Regions from separate parts of the Pseudoalteromonas sp. DSM 26666 genome, predicted to be linked through region 2. Evidence: predicted binding sites of a transcription regulator. Region 2 holds the regulator's gene; each other region holds the start of a gene.

What was found. The regulator sigma-54, encoded in region 2, starts transcription at its own class of promoters, with help from an activator protein. The targets are predictions, from matches to a motif close to GTTGGCACGNNNNTNGNNT.
Region 1: the regulator sigma-54 is predicted to act here: its motif matches at 2,569-2,587, upstream of dps (DNA starvation/stationary phase protection protein Dps).
Region 3: the regulator sigma-54 is predicted to act here: its motif matches at 3,841-3,859, upstream of BM380_RS12560 (DUF2726 domain-containing protein).

What each region holds. Positions count from the first base shown of each region.
Region 1 covers NZ_FPAR01000003.1:319,092-325,059, reverse strand. Annotated here, with positions in the region: gene BM380_RS07670 (DUF2189 domain-containing protein) at 1-211, shown strand, start outside; gene BM380_RS07665 (CBS domain-containing protein) at 389-808, shown strand; gene BM380_RS07660 (DUF2237 family protein) at 973-1,335, shown strand; gene corA (magnesium/cobalt transporter CorA) at 1,369-2,325, opposite strand; gene dps (DNA starvation/stationary phase protection protein Dps) at 2,674-3,198, shown strand; gene BM380_RS07645 (SulP family inorganic anion transporter) at 3,384-5,126, shown strand; gene BM380_RS07640 (c-type cytochrome) at 5,707-5,968, shown strand, end outside.
Region 2 covers NZ_FPAR01000007.1:17,686-23,653, forward strand. Annotated here, with positions in the region: gene kdsC (3-deoxy-manno-octulosonate-8-phosphatase KdsC) at 1-439, shown strand, start outside; gene lptC (LPS export ABC transporter periplasmic protein LptC) at 436-990, shown strand; gene lptA (lipopolysaccharide transport periplasmic protein LptA) at 980-1,519, shown strand; gene lptB (LPS export ABC transporter ATP-binding protein) at 1,516-2,241, shown strand; gene BM380_RS13465 (RNA polymerase factor sigma-54) at 2,311-3,810, shown strand; gene hpf (ribosome hibernation promoting factor) at 3,837-4,124, shown strand; gene ptsN (PTS IIA-like nitrogen regulatory protein PtsN) at 4,129-4,581, shown strand; gene rapZ (RNase adapter RapZ) at 4,601-5,443, shown strand; gene BM380_RS13485 (HPr family phosphocarrier protein) at 5,463-5,735, shown strand; gene mgtE (magnesium transporter) at 5,875-5,968, shown strand, end outside.
Region 3 covers NZ_FPAR01000006.1:138,279-144,246, forward strand. Annotated here, with positions in the region: gene arcA (two-component system response regulator ArcA) at 1-342, shown strand, start outside; gene arcB (aerobic respiration two-component sensor histidine kinase ArcB) at 350-2,668, opposite strand; gene folE2 (GTP cyclohydrolase FolE2) at 2,876-3,796, shown strand; gene BM380_RS12560 (DUF2726 domain-containing protein) at 3,899-4,495, shown strand; gene mtnN (5'-methylthioadenosine/S-adenosylhomocysteine nucleosidase) at 4,605-5,312, shown strand; gene BM380_RS12570 (cobalamin biosynthesis protein CobD/CbiB) at 5,313-5,968, shown strand, end outside.

The sequences.
Region 1 (5,968 bases), on a different contig from region 2:
TATAATGACTGCCGTGGTTTCTTCAATCCATGCAGTTAAAGAAAACTTTGCAGCCATGCTGGTATGGTCTATTTGTATATTTGTACTTGTGGCACTGGGCTTTGCTGCGGGTGCCGCTGGATTCATTATTATTATGCCACTACTTAGTTACGCTAGTTGGCACGGTTACATTGCGGTTATTAAAACTAAAAAAGAACGTGGTTACGAATAACATTCATCCATAGTCATTTTTTATCACTTAATAAAACGCTTTAGGGTGTTTTATTAAGTGATGCCTGTTTCCCTCCTGTGACTTAAATCTGCAAAAACCTTGATCTCAATAAGGTGCAAAGCTTAAAAAGCGCGCTAATATAATGTGATATACCACACGCTTTATAAAGGAATAAACATGAGTCAAAACGTTGCAGACTTAATGACACCTAACCCATTCTCAGTGAATATAAAAAGTACTTTGCACGACGCACATAATTTAATGAAAGAAAAAAATGTTCGTCACATTCCCGTTATCGACGAAGATGGCGCATTTGTTGGCATGCTTACGCAAAAAATTATGGTCGCCAAAGTAATGGGGATCATGGCTACTTTTGGCGCAAATGCACTACAACGCAAAGAAAAACTCACAAAAGTAGAAGATATTATGGTGAGTGACTTTATTAGTGTTACTCCAACTCAGCCATTATCAGATGTGGTTAAGTTTTTTGTAGAGAATCGCCATGGCTGTATGCCTGTGGTTAGCGAGCAAGGTCAGCTGGTAGGTATTTTAACCTCTTCTGATTTTGTGCGCTTAGCTGCGGCGCTATTATCTTAATTAATAGCACAATAAAAAACCTGCGTTTTGAATTTACTCAAAGCGCAGCTATTTTTATAAACAAATACCTACCCAGAAGCCTCTTCGTATATAGCTAAGTCACTAACAGCCTGTTATGGTAAACAGCTCTTTTCAGCAGTTATTACTAAAAGGTAATTTGTCATATGGCTAATCAATTAAATGTCTTGGGAACTCGCCTACAGCTATGTTGTGGCAATGGCGGCTATACTCGCGAAGGGTTTTGCTATGTGCCAGATTCAGACTTTGGTAATCACAGTGTGTGCGCCATTATGACCGACGAATTTTTGCAATTTTCTAAGGCGCAAGGTAACGATTTAATTAGCCCTAATCCTTTGTATGATTTTGCGGGCTTAAAAGCTGGCGATAAGTGGTGCTTATGTGCGATTCGTTGGTATCATGCCATTGCTGCAAATGTTGCTCCTCCTGTTGTACTTGAAGCAACAAACCAAAAAGCGCTAGATATTATTCCCCTTGAAGTATTAAAAGCACATCAATATACCGGGTAATGATTTGAGCGCTCAGCTTGCAATATTAAAGTATTATAACCACCCTTTATGTTTAAAAAATAAATAAGGGGCAAAGCCCGACAGCAACATAATGCCAATTGCAAATGGATAACCCCATTCCCATTGTAGCTCAGGCATTATATTAAAATTCATACCATAAACACTAGCCACTACTGTAGGCGGTAAGAAAACCACTGAGGCAATAGAAAAGGTTTTAATAATTTGATTTTGTTCAATATTAATAAAGCCTTGTGTTGAATCCATCAAAAAGTTCACCTTGTCGAACAAAAAGGTACAGTGCGACATTAAAGTTTCTATATCGAGTACAATTTCTCGAAGAGATTCGCGCTCGTCATTTTGCGCGCCTATACGGCGTATTAAAAACGAAATATTGCGTCGCGTATCCATTAAACATAAACGCACTTTACCATTAGCATCTTCTAAGCGAGCTATGCGACCAACCGCCTCTTCTAAGTCTGAGTTATCTTCTTCAAGTACATAAGCACTGAGCTTCTCTAATTGATGATGCATGTCTTCGAGCATATCCGCGTGGTTTTCAACTTTTTGATCAAATAAAGTGATTAATAATTGTTTTGCTGTATCGCATGCCACCTGACCTTTGCGCGCTCTTAAGCGCAGTAGTCTAAAATCAGCCAATTCCTCATCACGAATAGTAAGTAAGCAATTGTTTTGCAACAAACAAGCTACCGTTACAGTATTAAATCGCCCTTCATTAGGTGACATAAACAATGCATGCACATGTAAACCTTCATTATCGATAAAGCACCTAGACGACGTTTCAATCTCTTCTACATCTACCGAATCTGGAAAAGTTATATTGAGCGTTTTTGCAAGCGCATTTTGCTCCTGCGGTGTTGGATTAATAGTATCAATCCAATGTGCATTCTTTATGGATACTTCAACAGGGGTATCAGGTAAAGGCGCTAACTCTTTGATCACTCCTTGCTCGATGGAAAAAAACCTCAACATACACTTCTCCTTTAATGAATCTTTAAGTTGAGTATATGTAACAGGACATTAATCAACAATGATAATACCTTCATTATAACCACTATAAAGGGCACGCTATTCGCTAACACTTTAAAGTACTGCTGTTTTGCAGAATTTACAAAAAAGTGCATATTTTTCATATGCACTTAATCTTACTGCTTTATCAAGTACTATAAATAAAAATTAAACTGCTATTTTTCAGTTAGTTAAAGCTATATCACTATCGGCATGACGATTGCTTCTATAAATACAAGAGGTGTTCGTTATCGCAATTTAAATACTCACTAGAGTAAAGCGAGCACTATTTTTGAAATAGTAGGAGGAATCATGAGTAACAGTAATAATGCAAATAAAGTCGCTGAATTTACCGCTCCCGGTGTAAAAAACGAATCAGCAAATAAAGCAATATCTGTACTAGAAAATCGCATGGTAGCGCTAATTGATTTACAGCTAACTTTAAAACATATTCATTGGAATGTAGTAGGTCCAAACTTTATTGGCGTACATGAAATGCTAGACCCACAAGTAGAAACCGTCCGTGAAATGACCGACACCATAGCAGAACGTATTGCCACTTTAGGCGGCGTCCCAGTTGGCACACCAAAATCGATTGTTGAGCGTCGTTCATGGGAAGATTATGCCATAGGTAAAGGCTTAGTAACTGAACACTTAGCCGCATTAGACAAAGTATATAACGGCGTTAACGGTGATCACCGTAAAGCCATAGAATCACTTGCTGAGCTTGATCCGGTATCTGAAGATATGATCATTGCGCAACTTGCAGAGCTTGAGCAATATCAGTGGTTTGTTCGCGCCCACATAGAATCATCTACTGGTCAATTGAATAGCTAATTTTTAAAGCTGTCATTTGACTTACAAAGCCCAGTAACTTACTGGGCTTTTTTATTTTTAAACTATATTCCTCTTATTAATACACTAGAAATCCCCCTATTTAGCGCATCTAACACGTTTAGTTACTATACTTATTATTAAAGAGAACTTACTATCGACTCCTAATTATTAGCAGGGAATTTGAAGTGTTGTCGCGTCTATATAGCTTTATGCCAGGTTTACACACCTTATTTAATTATCAACGCCAATGGTTTGCAGATGATGTTAGAGCGGCATTATCGGTTGCAGCCGTTGCTTTACCTGTTGCTATAGCTTATGCGCAACTTACAGGCGTTAATGCTGCAGTTGGCCTGTATTCTTGCGTATTACCTATGATGCTTTATGCACTTTTTGGTACCTCTAAACAGCTTATTATTGGCCCTGATGCCGCAACATGTGCGGTTATTGCAGCCGTTGTTACTCCACTTGCTGCAGGCGATAGCTTTAAACATTGGCAATTAGTGATCACCATGACCGCAATGACCGGTTTTTGGTGCTTTATTGCCAGCCGCTTTAAGCTAGGTGTATTAGCCGACTTTTTATCTAAACCAATTTTAATGGGGTTATTAAACGGTGTGGCTATTACCATTATTGTTGGTCAGTTTTCTAAAGTATTTGGCTTTACCTTTGATGAGCGCTACTTGCTTGAGCGTTTAGGTGGCGTCCCTACGTATTTATCGCAAACTCATATTCCCACCTTGCTAATGGCTTTATTTACCCTCGGCGTTTACTTTGTGTTAAAGCGCTTAAAACCTACATGGCCAGCCTCTATGTTTGCCATTGCACTAGGTGCGGTATTCGTTTGGTTGTTTAATTTAGAGCAGTTTGAAATAAAAACCATAGGCACAGTAACCGGTGGTTTGCCTGTGTTTAACACTCCAGTATTTGACGTGGGTATTATTCGAGAACTTGTTGTACCGGCACTCAACTTAGCCATAGTTAGCTTTGTCAGCATGATGCTAACGGCGCGAAGCTTTGCAGCAAAGAATGGCTACGACATCGATGCCGATAAAGAATTTAGAGCCTTGGGCATCGCTAATTTAGCGTCAGCATTATCACAAGGCTTTGCCGTTAGTGGTGCCGACTCACGCACAGCCGTAAACGACGACTCTGGCGGAAAAACCCAATTAGTTTCGATTATAGCTGCCGCTATTATTGGCGTTATCGCTCTTTTTTTAACGGCGCCGCTTGAATTTATTCCCAGTGCTGCACTCGGGATTGTATTAATAATTGCCTCTGTTCACCTGCTTGATTTAAAGGCAGTCTGGCAATTAAAATTTAAAGATAAGCAGGCATTTTACTTAGCCTCAGCCACACTTTTTGCTGTGCTGTTTATTGGTGTTATACCAGGAATTACCCTTGCTGTATTACTAGGGTTATTTCAATTTATTCGAACTGTTATGCGCCCATCAGACACCATTTTAGGTGTGGATATAAAAGGCGTAGTAAGAAGCTTAGACGAAACAGATAAAGCCAAAGCAGTACAAGGGGTTTTTATATATCGTTTTAATTCTCCTTTAACCTATTTTAATGCCAGTTATTTTAAACGCCGCTTGTTAGAGCAATATGCAAGACAAAAAGACGACACACAATGTGTCATTATTGATGCTGTGCCCTGCTTCACTCATCTTGATTTAAGCGTTATGGCCATGCTCGCAGACCTAGATGTGATATTTAAAAAACGAGGTATTCGATTAGAGCTAGCAGGAAGAAAACGCCAGCTACTTTCTTGGTTTAAAACCGCTGGTATCGCCTCAGGTAAAGACGGTATTTATATTCATTCAGACTTATACATTGCCTTACAAAAAAACAGCGTCAGTCAGCATGTCGACGAGGTTACGATGTTTCAATCGCAAAACTCCGAAGAGATAAATGCAGGTAATAATTAGGGTTATTATTTTTCCTCAACTACACTAGGGTCTGTTGACCTTTGTGGATTAAAATTTGTTCAAACTAGGGGCGGTTTAATCGCGGCGCGAGGTTTGTAACCTAGTGGGCTAAGTAAAAACCGAGTAACAAAGAGTAAATCGTCCCTAGGCAGAACCCTTCGGGCAGCGCCTGTTTGGCATTGATGCTACGTTATCGCCTATTTATGGGGAATAACCACACCACATAGGCTCTGTCTTGCCTAAATACCAAACAGACTGCTGCAAATTTAACCTTGAAAGGTCAACAGACCCTAGATGAGTCATTTATTGTGAATGACTCTTTATAAAAACAATAGAGTGTTCAAGCATTTTAATAAATCAACACTTGATAATAAGCGTAGCCTTATTACCTTTTCTTGCTACTTACTAAGCCTTAAAAATACAAACAATAGCCAGATGCAAATATCATACAGCGCAGTAAATACATAGTTTAGTCGCTAATGCGGTCGCTTTTAGTTTTAGCTAATTAGCCATAAGTTGTTTATGGCTATGGTTTATCAATTGCCGCTCACTAAACCCAATGAAAGACAAAGGAGCTACCATGAAATATACATTAATAATTTTATGCTTAATTGCACTTGCAGGTTGCGATAAAGGCGTTGATTCTCCAAGGGGGTTTAGCTTACCAGAGGGAAATGCTGAAAAAGGTAAAGCCGTTTTTATTAAGTATGAGTGTTTGGCATGCCATACGCTTGCAGGTGTAGAAGATGACAGTATAAAAAAACATGACGATATTTCTATCAGACTAGGCGGAAATAAAACCAAAATAGTCACTTATGCTGAGTTAGTTACATCGGTTATTA
Region 2 (5,968 bases):
CCTTGGAAACCAAGGTGAAGAACTCAAAGCATTTAACACCAAAGACGGATTTGGTATCAAAGCCCTAATTAACAGCGGTTTTGAAGTCGCCGTGATCACCGGGCGCCATTCTCATATAGTGCAGCAACGTATGAGCAGTTTAACCGTACAACATATATATCAAGGCCAAGAAGACAAACTCATAGCCTATCAAGAATTAAAACAAAAATTAGCGCTTAGCGATGAGCAAATTGCTTATATAGGTGATGATGGCCCAGACATGCCAGTAATGGAGCAAGTCGGTTTTGCGGTTGCCGTAAACGATGCTCATCCACTTATTAAACGTTTATCACATTATGTAACCCAACTGCCCGGCGGTTTTGGTGCGGTAAGAGAGCTGACAGACTTACTTATGCTCGAAAATAACAAGCCACTAACTAGCCAAGGAACGAGTTCATGAATGTAGCGCGCATTATACTGAGCGTTTTATTCATAAGCTGTATGGTTTGGCTCTGGTATCCTTATTTTACTAAGGTTGATATTACTGCAAGCGAAGAAACACAAGTTATTGCTAAGCCTGATTATACCGCTATTGAGCTAAAACAAACGGCTTATAATGAACAAGGTAAAGTGAGCCATAAGGTAACTGCGGTAAAAATGGAGTTGTATCAACAACTCGGTTTTACCTTTTTTGAAAAGCCTATATTCACTTTATACAACGAGCAGCAAACATGGCGTATTAACGCCGATGAAGCCACCCTCTACGACGACCGTCAACTGGTGTTAGAGGGTAATGTAACCGCTCAAAACTTAGTAGATAACGCCATGATCGATACGATCAACGCCCAGACCATCAATGTTGATATAAAACTATTAACCATGCAATCACAGCAGCCTGTCGTTATTACAGGACCTAATTTAAAAATCACAGGTAAAGGCCTTGAGGCCGATTTAAAAACCGAGGTGATTAAACTTATTAACCATACGCGAACCCTATATTATGACCAATAACCTATTTAAAATTTTAATTGTTCCCTCACTATTAATTGCTTTTAACAGTAATGGCGCTGAACCTGCTGAAGCCCCCGCTGCTAATCAAATTTCAATTAGTGCAGATAAGCAAGAAGGTCAATTAAAAGAAAACGTAGGCATTTTTGAGAAAAATGTTGAAATTATTCATGGTAATCGCCGTATCACAGCTGACCGTTTAGAAGTGCATAAACGCGATGACCTAGGCGATAACAAACAGTTATTAATTGCCACAGGCAGCCCTGCATATTTTGAAGAAACACAAGCTGATGGCACCATAATGAGCGCCAGTGCTAATGAAGTGCGTTACGATGTGTCGCTGCGTTTTTTAACCTTAATCGGCGATGCAAGCATTGCTCAAGCAGGTCAAAAAATAACAGCTAAAAGTATCACTTACGATATCGAGCAGCAGTTAATTAGCGCAGAAAAAGACGAAAACTCAACAGACCGTGTACACACTATTTTAGTCCCTGTTGAAAATAAAAAAGAAGATGATAAAGGTCAACCATGAGCACATTAAAAGCAGAGCTATTAGCTAAAAGCTACAAAGGTCGTGAAGTTGTAAAAAACGTTGGCCTAGAGGTTGAAGCTGGCAGTATTGTGGGGTTACTTGGCCCTAATGGTGCAGGTAAAACCACCACTTTTTATATGATTGTAGGCCTTGTGCCTAGCGATAAAGGCAAAATATCAATTGATGATAAAGATATTACTTTATTACCGATGCACAGCCGAGCGCGTTTAGGGATTGGTTATTTACCGCAAGAGTCGTCTATTTTTAGAAAGCTGACTGTTTATCAAAACTTAATGGCTATCTTAGAAACACGTAAAGAATTAAATAAACAACAACGCGAAGATACCTTAAATAATTTACTTGATGAATTTAGCATTCAGCATATCCGCGATAGTCAAGGTATGGCTTTATCAGGTGGTGAACGTCGCCGCGTTGAAATTGCTCGCGCGTTAGCAGCAAACCCTAAATTTATCCTTTTAGACGAACCCTTTGCGGGGGTTGATCCTATCTCAGTATTAGATATTAAAAAGATTATAGAGCATCTTAAAAACCGAGGAATTGGCGTACTTATCACAGATCACAACGTACGCGAAACTCTTGATGTTTGTGAAAAAGCCTACATAGTTTCTCATGGGGAGTTAATTGCATCAGGCACTCCAGAATATGTATTAAACGATAAAACAGTACGCGATGTTTATTTAGGCGAGCAGTTCAAGCTCTAATATGTGTGTTATTACACTAAGCATCTGCTAAGATTAATTATACTAATTTAAAAGGATTGTTAGAGATACATGAGGCAATCATTACAGCTGCGCATGGGCCAGCAACTTACAATGACTCCACAGTTGCAACAAGCAATTCGCTTATTGCAACTCAGTACATTGGATCTCCAGCAAGAAATTCAAGAAGCGCTCGATAGCAACCCCTTGCTTGAAGTTGAAGAACACGATTACAGCGAAGACACTGCAGGTAAAAACGAACAAAAAGCCGATAACGATGACTTAACGCTAAGTGCCTCAGCTGACGATAAACCTAGCGAGTATGAGCAAGATAGCGGCGAAGCAATGACCAAAGACACCATTAGCGATGATATGGCTATGGATGTTACTTGGGATGAATATATGAGCGCTGCGCCTGCCTCTTCATCGGGCCCAATGCCAGAAGATGAATCTATTTATCAAGGCTCTTCGACTGAAACGCTGCATGAGTATTTAATGTGGCAACTTCAACTGACGCCGTTTAGTCCTACCGATGAAGCGATAGCTATTGCAATTGTAGAAGCTGTGGACGATTCAGGGATTCTAACCCTTAGCTGTGAAGAAATATTAGAAAGCTTTAACCAAGAAAACGACGGCGAAGATGAAGTTGAACTTGACGAAATAGAAGCGGTACTAAAGCGTATTCAACTATTTGATCCAGTGGGAATAGCCGCGCGTAGTTTACAAGAGTGCTTGTGTATTCAGCTAAATCAATTTGATAAAGACACACCTTTTTTAAACGAAACAAAAATGATCTTAACCGATCATATTGATTTACTTGCTGCACGTGACTATCGCACGTTAATGAAAAAAACAAAGCTTAAAGAAGATGAGCTTAAAGAAATCATGACGTTGATTCATACGCTCAGCCCAAAACCGGCAGACACTATTGTTAGAGAAGAGTCTGAATACGTTATTCCTGATGTGTCGGTTAAGAAAGTTAAAGGTCGTTGGGTAGTTGAATTAAACCCAGATAGCATGCCTAAGATCAGAGTAAATAGCCAATATGCAGCTATGTCGCGTACGGTTAAATCAAGTGGTGATAGCCAGTTTATTCGCTCGCACTTACAAGAGGCTAAATGGTTTATAAAAAGCTTAGAAAGTAGGAATGACACGCTACTTAAAGTAACCAACTGTATTGTGCAGCAGCAACAGGCCTTTTTTGAACACGGTCCTGAGGCTATGAAGCCTATGGTGCTTAACGATGTGGCTGAAATGGTGGAAATGCATGAGTCGACTATATCGCGTGTTACTACGCAAAAATACATGCATACACCACGTGGCATTTTTGAGCTTAAATATTTCTTTTCAAGCCATGTAAGTACTGAAAATGGTGGCGAATGTTCATCAACAGCAATACGTGCATTAATTAAAAAATTAATCGCTGCAGAAAACTCAGCTAAACCATTGAGTGATAGTAAAATTGCAGATATATTGGCAGAGCAAGGAATTAAAGTAGCGAGGAGAACCATTGCAAAATATCGCGAATCTCTAGCTATTCCCCCGTCTAATCAACGTAAAAGTTTGATTTAAGGCGTACAACAAAGAGGAAAATGTTTATGCAACTGAATTTAACTGGTCGCCATGTAGATATTACCGACTCGCTTAGAGACTACGTAAATAGTAAATTTTCGAAGTTACAGAGGCACACTGATCACATAACGAATGTGCACGTTATTCTCGATGTAGAAAAACTAAACCAAAAAGCTGAAGCAACCGTTCATGTTAGTGGCGCTGAGATTTTTGCCTCTACTGAGCATCAAGATATGTATGCCGCTATAGACTCGCTCATTGACAAGCTAGATCGTCAAGTAATTAAACACAAAGAGAAACTTGCTCGACACTAACACTATGAAACTAAGCTCACTTATCTGTCAGGACTGCAGTAAAGCTGCGGTCCTTTTTAATAGTAAAAAAAGAATTTTAGAATTTATCAGTGAATTGGCTCACAATAAGCTGCCCTATTTAACACAACAAGATATTCTTAATGCATTAACTGCAAGAGAAAAGCTTGGAAGTACAGGCATTGGCCGAGGCATTGCTATTCCACATGGTCGCATGAGTGGAGCTCAAGAGCCCCTTGCTTTGATTTTAGTGAGCGAAACAGCTATTAATTTTGATGCGATTGATAACCGGCCGGTTGACATTTTTGTCGCGTTAATTGTTCCCGATGGCGATAATCAGCAGCATTTGAAGACGCTAGCCACGATTGCTGATAAGCTCAATGATAAAGAATTTTGTAAACAGTTACGCGCCGCCAAATCGGATAGCGAACTGTATCAGGTTATCGTCAGTCAATCGTAGTAATAAAGAAAGGTGATAAATGGAATTAATAATTATAAGCGGTCGTTCAGGCTCAGGTAAATCTGTGGCGTTACGCGTTGTGGAAGACTTAGGTTATTATTGTGTAGACAATATTCCTCTTAATTTATTACCATCATTAGTGCGCAGTGTTTCCGACAGTTATAATAAAATTGCCGTGAGTGTTGATGTACGTAACCTACCTAAAGAGCAACAGCAGTTTAATGAAATCATTGAATATTTACCTGGTTTTACTAAACCAACGGTATTTTATTTAGACAGTGACGATCAAACATTAATAAAACGTTTTTCAGAAACGCGACGTCTCCACCCTTTATCTATTGATTCTTTGCCGCTTGATTTAGCCATAAAAAAAGAAAAACAACTACTTGATGTATTGATTAACCGTGCTGATTATATGATTGATACCACGGATTTAAGTGTGCATCAGCTTGCTGAGTCTATTCGTGAAAAAATACTCGGAAAAAAAGATAAACAACTGATCATTACCTTTGAGTCATTTGGTTTTAAACACGGCATCCCTAAAGAAGCAGATTACGTATTCGATGCCCGATTTTTACCAAACCCGCATTGGGAGCCTGAACTTAAGCCACTTACAGGGCTGGACCAACCAGTAAAAGACTACCTAGCAAGTCACAGTATAGTGCAAAAATTTACATGGCAAATTCAAACATTTGTGCAAACATGGCTGCCGCATTTAGAACGAAATAACCGCAGCTACTTAACCATTGCAATTGGCTGTACCGGTGGGCAACACCGCTCTGTTTATTTAGCGCAAACCATTGGCGAAAGCTTTGCAATGAGCCATCCTAATGTAAAAATTCGCCACCGAGAACAAGAATAATACCGAGTGAGAACATGCAATGCGCTTAGAAAATACATTTTTAATAAAAAACAAATTAGGATTACACGCTAGAGCGGCGACAGTATTAGCTCAGCTTTCTGTGCAATTTGATGCCACAATCACTTTATTTCAAGATGACAAACAAGCCGCTGGCGATAGCGTGCTGGCACTTATGTTACTCGAAAGCAGCCAAGGCAAAGAAGTTAAGGTGGTATGCGAAGGCCCCGACGCTGAGCCTGCACTTAGCGCAATAGGTGAGCTCATCGACCAACGATTTAATGAGCAAGAATAAAAAAGTTCATTATTAACTCATCATCCTAAGCTTAGGTTAATAGTGGTTGAGGTAGTTTGCTCACATAAAGTAAGATAAACTAAAATTGAATAGCATTTATACCCTTCCAGCATGTAATACAATTTAATTAAGGACGCCAATGCCTGAAGCTTTAGAACAAGATATTCCACTACAACAACTAAAACAGGTGACTAAGTCACTAAATAGTGGTCAATTTGTTCAAGTTAGACGCA
Region 3 (5,968 bases), on a different contig from region 2:
GGTGAAGAGTCTGCTATTGAAACAAATGGCGTGATCACCTTTAACGGTTGGGAACTTGACGAAAACAGTCGTTGCCTTACTTCTCCAAACGGAGACGCGAAACGTCTACCTAAAGGCGAATACAGAGCACTGCGTTTAATGCTTGACTCTCCGGGTCGTATATTTAGCCGTGAGCAACTAATTAAACACATGACTGGCCGAGAGCTCCGCGCTAACGACCGTACGGTTGACGTAACAATTCGTCGTATCCGCAAACACTTTGAAAGCGACAACTCAACATCTGAGTTAATCAGCACCATCCATGGTGAAGGTTACCGTTTCATTGGTAAAATCGACAGCTAATTAGTTATTACTCTAATTGCTGTAAAAATAAATGAAGGGCCTGTTGTCCTTCATTTATTTTATCTGTTAACTCCTCAAGCCACACAGCTAACACTTCATCACTTTGCTCCAGCGCCCCATGCTCCATTTGCTTTGCATGCAACTGAACATCATTAAGACCCACCGAACCAGCGGCACCTTTTAATTTGTGCGCAACCGATTTGTACTCTTCTCTATCAGCAGCGTTTAACGAAGCTAATAGCTCTTGTTGGTACTGCGGATTTAGCTTTGCGAACAACTGGCTACTGCGTTTAAATACTTCAACGCCCATCGAATTTACAAAGTCTTCAATGGTTTCAACATCCAACAAGTCAGTATTAATTTGATTTAATAACGCTTGATTGACCACTCGTTGAGGAGCCTCGGTTAGCGCTTGCTTAATGCCAAAGAGTTCAGCGAGCATATTATCTAACTTGCTTGTGTTTATTGGTTTAGCTAGTGCGCCTTGAATAGATATACCCTCAAGCTCTTCTTCAGCACTGCGAACATTGGCCGTTAATGCCACTATTGGTAGCTGATCAAAATGACTTTGAGCGCGAATTTGTCTTGCTACTTCGTCACCATTAATATCAGGCAACTGCATATCAAGTAATACTAAATCTAAGTCATCTTCAGTTTCGACAAACGATAAAGCATCTTCACCCGTTTCAGCCCACAGCACTTCGTGTCCACGTTGCTCTAGTAGGTTAGTAGCAATTTCAGCATTAAGTGGCACATCCTCCACTAATAAAATATATAAGCTACGCCCAACATAACTATGTTCGGTAGGTGCACTACATAAATTCAGCGGAATTTGTACCGTAAAGCAGCTGCCCTCTCCTGGGGTACTATTAACCGTTATTGTGCCTTTCATTGCGCTTACTAACGCTTTGGTGACAGCTAAGCCAATACCTGAACCTATGGCATTGGTGCCTTTAAGATCTGGCGCTTTATAGTACATGTCAAAAATGCGTGTTAGTTGCTCTTGTGGAATACCTTCACCGGTATCGAGTATTTTAATAATAAGCCAAGGGCCATCTTCACGGTTTTCTCTGGCACAATCTAAGATTACGCTCCCTTGTTGAGTAAACTTAACGGCGTTATTAATTAAGTTCCACACCACTTGGCGTAAACGAGTCGGGTCAAGCAAAGCATATATGTCAAGCATGCCAGAACGCTTCACTTCAAACGAAAGCTCTTTTTGCTCAGCAATAAGGCCTGCAAAGTTAACTACATCGTTGATAAAGTCCGAAACATTAATTTCGTTGGCGGCAATATCTAACTGCTCACGGTCAATTTTATCTAAATCTATAATATCGTTGAATATGTTACCTAGCGTTTCGGCGCTTGAAAACACGGTATTACACCAACTGCGTTGCTGTTTGTTTAATTCGGTATCCAATAGCATACGCGTTAAGCCCACAATACCATTAAGCGGTGTACGTAACTCATGGCTTAATGTGGCAATAAATTTCCCTTTATCTTTATAAGCTGTTTCCAGTGCCTGCGCAGCTTCTTTACGACTGGTAATATCACGGCCAAACGCAAGTAAACCAATGTAATCCCCTTGTTCATTAATAAAGGGAAGTTTACGCAATTCAAACCACCTAATTTCACCGTTTACTGAGTACTCCACATCTATAGTTAAACCTTGGTGCGTACGCTCAACTTGCTCATCGGTTCTGAGTACTTCTGATAAAAAGTGGCTTGGGAATATTTCTTCTGCGGCTTTACCAATAAGTTCACCACTGGTTTTGCCCATTACCTCTTCAAACATTTTATTACAACCGGCAAACACCCCGTTGTTATCGCGGTAATAAAATAAATCCGGCGAGGAGTCTACTATTGAGCGCAGTAACATGCCTTGCTGTGCGAGTTCTTGTTGTGTTTTTTTACGCTCTGCAATTTCACGCCTAAGCTCTTCTATTGCTCGGTGTTTGGCATGAAAAGCCATTTTACGTTCGTCAATTTCAATATTTAAGCGGTTAATATTGTCTTTGAGGGTTTGATTTAAAAGCTTCTCTTGTTTTGTGGCACTATCTAAATAAGCATAAGAGGCATCAAGTTGCCGAATAGAGTTTAATAATATACTGATAACTAAAGGAGAAACAACCGAGGTAAAAAATACCACGGCGAGTATATCAACCAAGTTTACTTCGCCTATGGCAACGTAATAAAACATACTTGATAAAACCAGCGATATTGTTAGTAATAATGCATAGCAAATAGCAGCAGTTTTAAACTCACCAAAACGAGTTATTGAACTGGAAAGAACTCGAACCCACGGGTTCAAAGAAGAATCAGTCATATATCAGTTTTTCTCTTAGCTAAATGCTTAGGGTCTGTTGACCTTTCAAGGTTAAAGGCTAATTTTAGCATTTTCTATCAGCTATTTTCATGTTGTGCGACAAAAACAATAAAATTTCATGTTTGGTGTTATTTGCTGCATTTCAGCAAATCTTTATTTAGTGTAAAATGCGGCGTTTTAAATATTGCAAATAACGAGTAACGTATCATGCAAAAAACTATGCCAGATATTGCTAACACGGCTGCCGCATTACAAACAGGTAAATTAGACTGGGTAGGTATGGGCGATATAGAGCTGCCTTTTATTTTTGAATCTCTTGATTTAGCTCCAGTTACCGTTAATGCAAAAGCACGCGCCTTTGTTAATTTACACAAAGAAGATGCTAAAGGCATTCATATGTCGCGACTATTTTTAGCGTTGGATCACCTCTCAACTGAGCAACAGGTCAATCCACAAACCTTAGCACAAGCCTTAGATACCTTTATCACCAGTCATGAAGGCTTAAGTGATAAAGCACACATTGAATTTAAATTTGAATTGCCGCTACGCCGTAAGTCATTACTTAGTGGTAAAGCAGGTTGGAAAAGCTATCCCATTGTACTTACCAGCACTATAAATCAAGGCGTTATTAGTTTTGAGCTCAGCGTTGATGTGACTTATTCATCAACTTGCCCCTGTTCTGCAGCACTGGCTCGCCAATTAATTCAAAACGCATTCAGCGAAAAGTTTTCTCAAGAAACACTCACTCAATCAGAAGTTTTAGAGTGGCTTGGAACAACTCAAGGGATTGTAGCAACCCCGCATTCACAGCGTTCAATTGCTAATGTTAAAGTTAAATTAGCAAATAACATTGAACAGTTTGATGTGGTTAACTTAATAAACTTACTAGAAGATGAGCTAAAAACACCAGTACAAGCTGCGGTAAAACGTGAAGACGAACAAGAGTTTGCTCGCTTAAACGGTCAAAATTTAATGTTTTGTGAAGACGCAGCACGAAAAATTAAAACGACGTTAGAGTCAAAAGAGTTTAGCGATTACTTCCTGCAAATTAACCATTATGAGTCTTTACATGCTCATGATGCAGTTGCGATTGCCGTAAAAGGTATTGAAGGCGGCTATAAAGCATAATAGCGATCATCCCCATTCGTTAATAAAACAACCATAACAACTATTTGGGCACATAAATTGCTTTAGAAAAGCAGTGTCAATTTGTTGTTATGGAGTTACCGTATGGAATTCGCTTTATTATTAATATTAGTGCTAGTTGTTGGGGCATCTGTCGTTGCGTCAAAATTTAATGATGACGGCGGAAACCCTTATCCTTTTACTCGTAAGCAAAGTGTATTTACCCAAGTAGAAGGGGCGTTTCTGAATTTATTAGAGCGCGCTGTTGGCGATCAATATAAAATTGTTAGTCGCGTTAAACTAATCGATGTGATTGACTGTAAACAAGGCCTGTCTGTTAAATCTAAACGTGCGGCAATGGCTAAAGCAAAAAATAAGCAGCTAGACTTTGTTTTAGTAGATAAAGAAAAAATGACCATAGTGGCTGCGGTTGACTTAGTTAATAACGCCAATAAAGATGGCCACAAAGCACAGCGCGACTGGTTTGTTAATGGCGCATTGGAAGCCGCAGGTATTCCACATATTCGTATGAAAGTGAAGGCAGGCTACCGCCCAAGCGAAGTACGCGATGCAATTATGTTTAAATTAGGTAAGCCAGCGGCATCTAAACCTTCACGACCTACGCGTGCTAGAGTTCATAAACCTGCGGTATTGTCTCCTTCTCAAGCAAAGGCACAATCAACAGCCCTTGCTGAAATATAATCAATAAGTTTATAAAGTGCGGGCTTTTTAAGCTCGCATTTTTGTTTGTTTTACCCCACGTTATTTTTTGCAGTATAATCACCGTATTCAAACTCAGGAATTTAACACTATGAATGTTGGTATTATTGGCGCAATGGAGCCAGAAGTTAAAATTTTGCGCGAGGCGATGCAAAATCCACAAGTTTTAACCAAGGCTGGTTTTACTTTTTACACAGGCGAGCTTGCAGGCAATACCGTCACTTTAGTGCAATCAGGTATTGGTAAAGTCGCTTCGACAATCGCAACCACATTACTTATCGATAACTTCAATCCAGATTGTGTTATTAACACTGGCTCTGCCGGTGGATTCGACCCATCACTAAACGTTGGCGATGTAGTAATTTCATCTGAAGTACGTCATCACGATGTTGATGTAACAGCGTTTGGTTACGAAATTGGCCAAGTACCACAAATGCCAGCAGGTTTTACTGCTCACCCTAAACTTGTAGAAGCAGCCGAGCAAACAATTGCACAAATTAGTGAAGTAAAAACCCTTGTTGGTTTAATTTGCACTGGCGACTCGTTTATGTGCGACCCTGTTCGTATTGAAAAAGCACGCAGTGACTTCCCTACAATGCTAGCAGTAGAGATGGAAGGTGCATCAATTGCGCAAACGTGTTTTGCACTTAATACACCATTTGTTGTTATTCGCTCAATGTCTGATATTGCAGGCAAAGAGTCGCCGCAATCATTTGAAGAATACTTAGAAACAGCCTCTATAAATTCATCAAAAATGGTCGTAGCTTTACTTGAGAAATTAACGGCGGTTACGCTGTAAATGCTCAATAATATTGTTCAAAATCATTTGGACTTTATTGTATTTATTTGTGCGCTCCTTGCTGAGCGCTTTTTACCTTTAGTAAGTTGGTATCACCCTAACCACATACTCTCTGCTATTTTTAGCGCTATAAGCCAGCGTATTTATAAAAAAACAGACACCAAGCAATATCATTATTTAGCAGCCTCAATGGCAAGTACGCTTATACTTAGTACTGTGCTTATTATTGTAGTTTTACTGCTTCAGTTTGCCTTTTACCCCGAGCTGTTATCAGGTCTTATTTTATATTTATGCCTAGAAAACAGTAGCCTGAATAAAAAAGCGATACGCATAGCTAGGCTAGTCAAAAAAAATCAAAAATCGACAGCACGCGAATTATTAAAGCCACTAGTAGCCCGTGAAGTTAATGCACTTTCAAGCCCCGGGATCATTAAAGCCATTATGGAAAGTGTCATACTTAGAACGGCGCGTCATTACTTTGTGGTAATTTTCATATTTTTAGTATTGGGCCCCGTCGCCGCTCTCGCCTATCGTTTAATCACTTTAATTCAACAGGCGTGGCGAAGTGATATAGCCCCTAACAGCTCTTTTTTGATGCCGCTTAAACTGGTTCTTTTTATTGTTGAGTACATTCCCATACGTTTACTCGCGCTGAC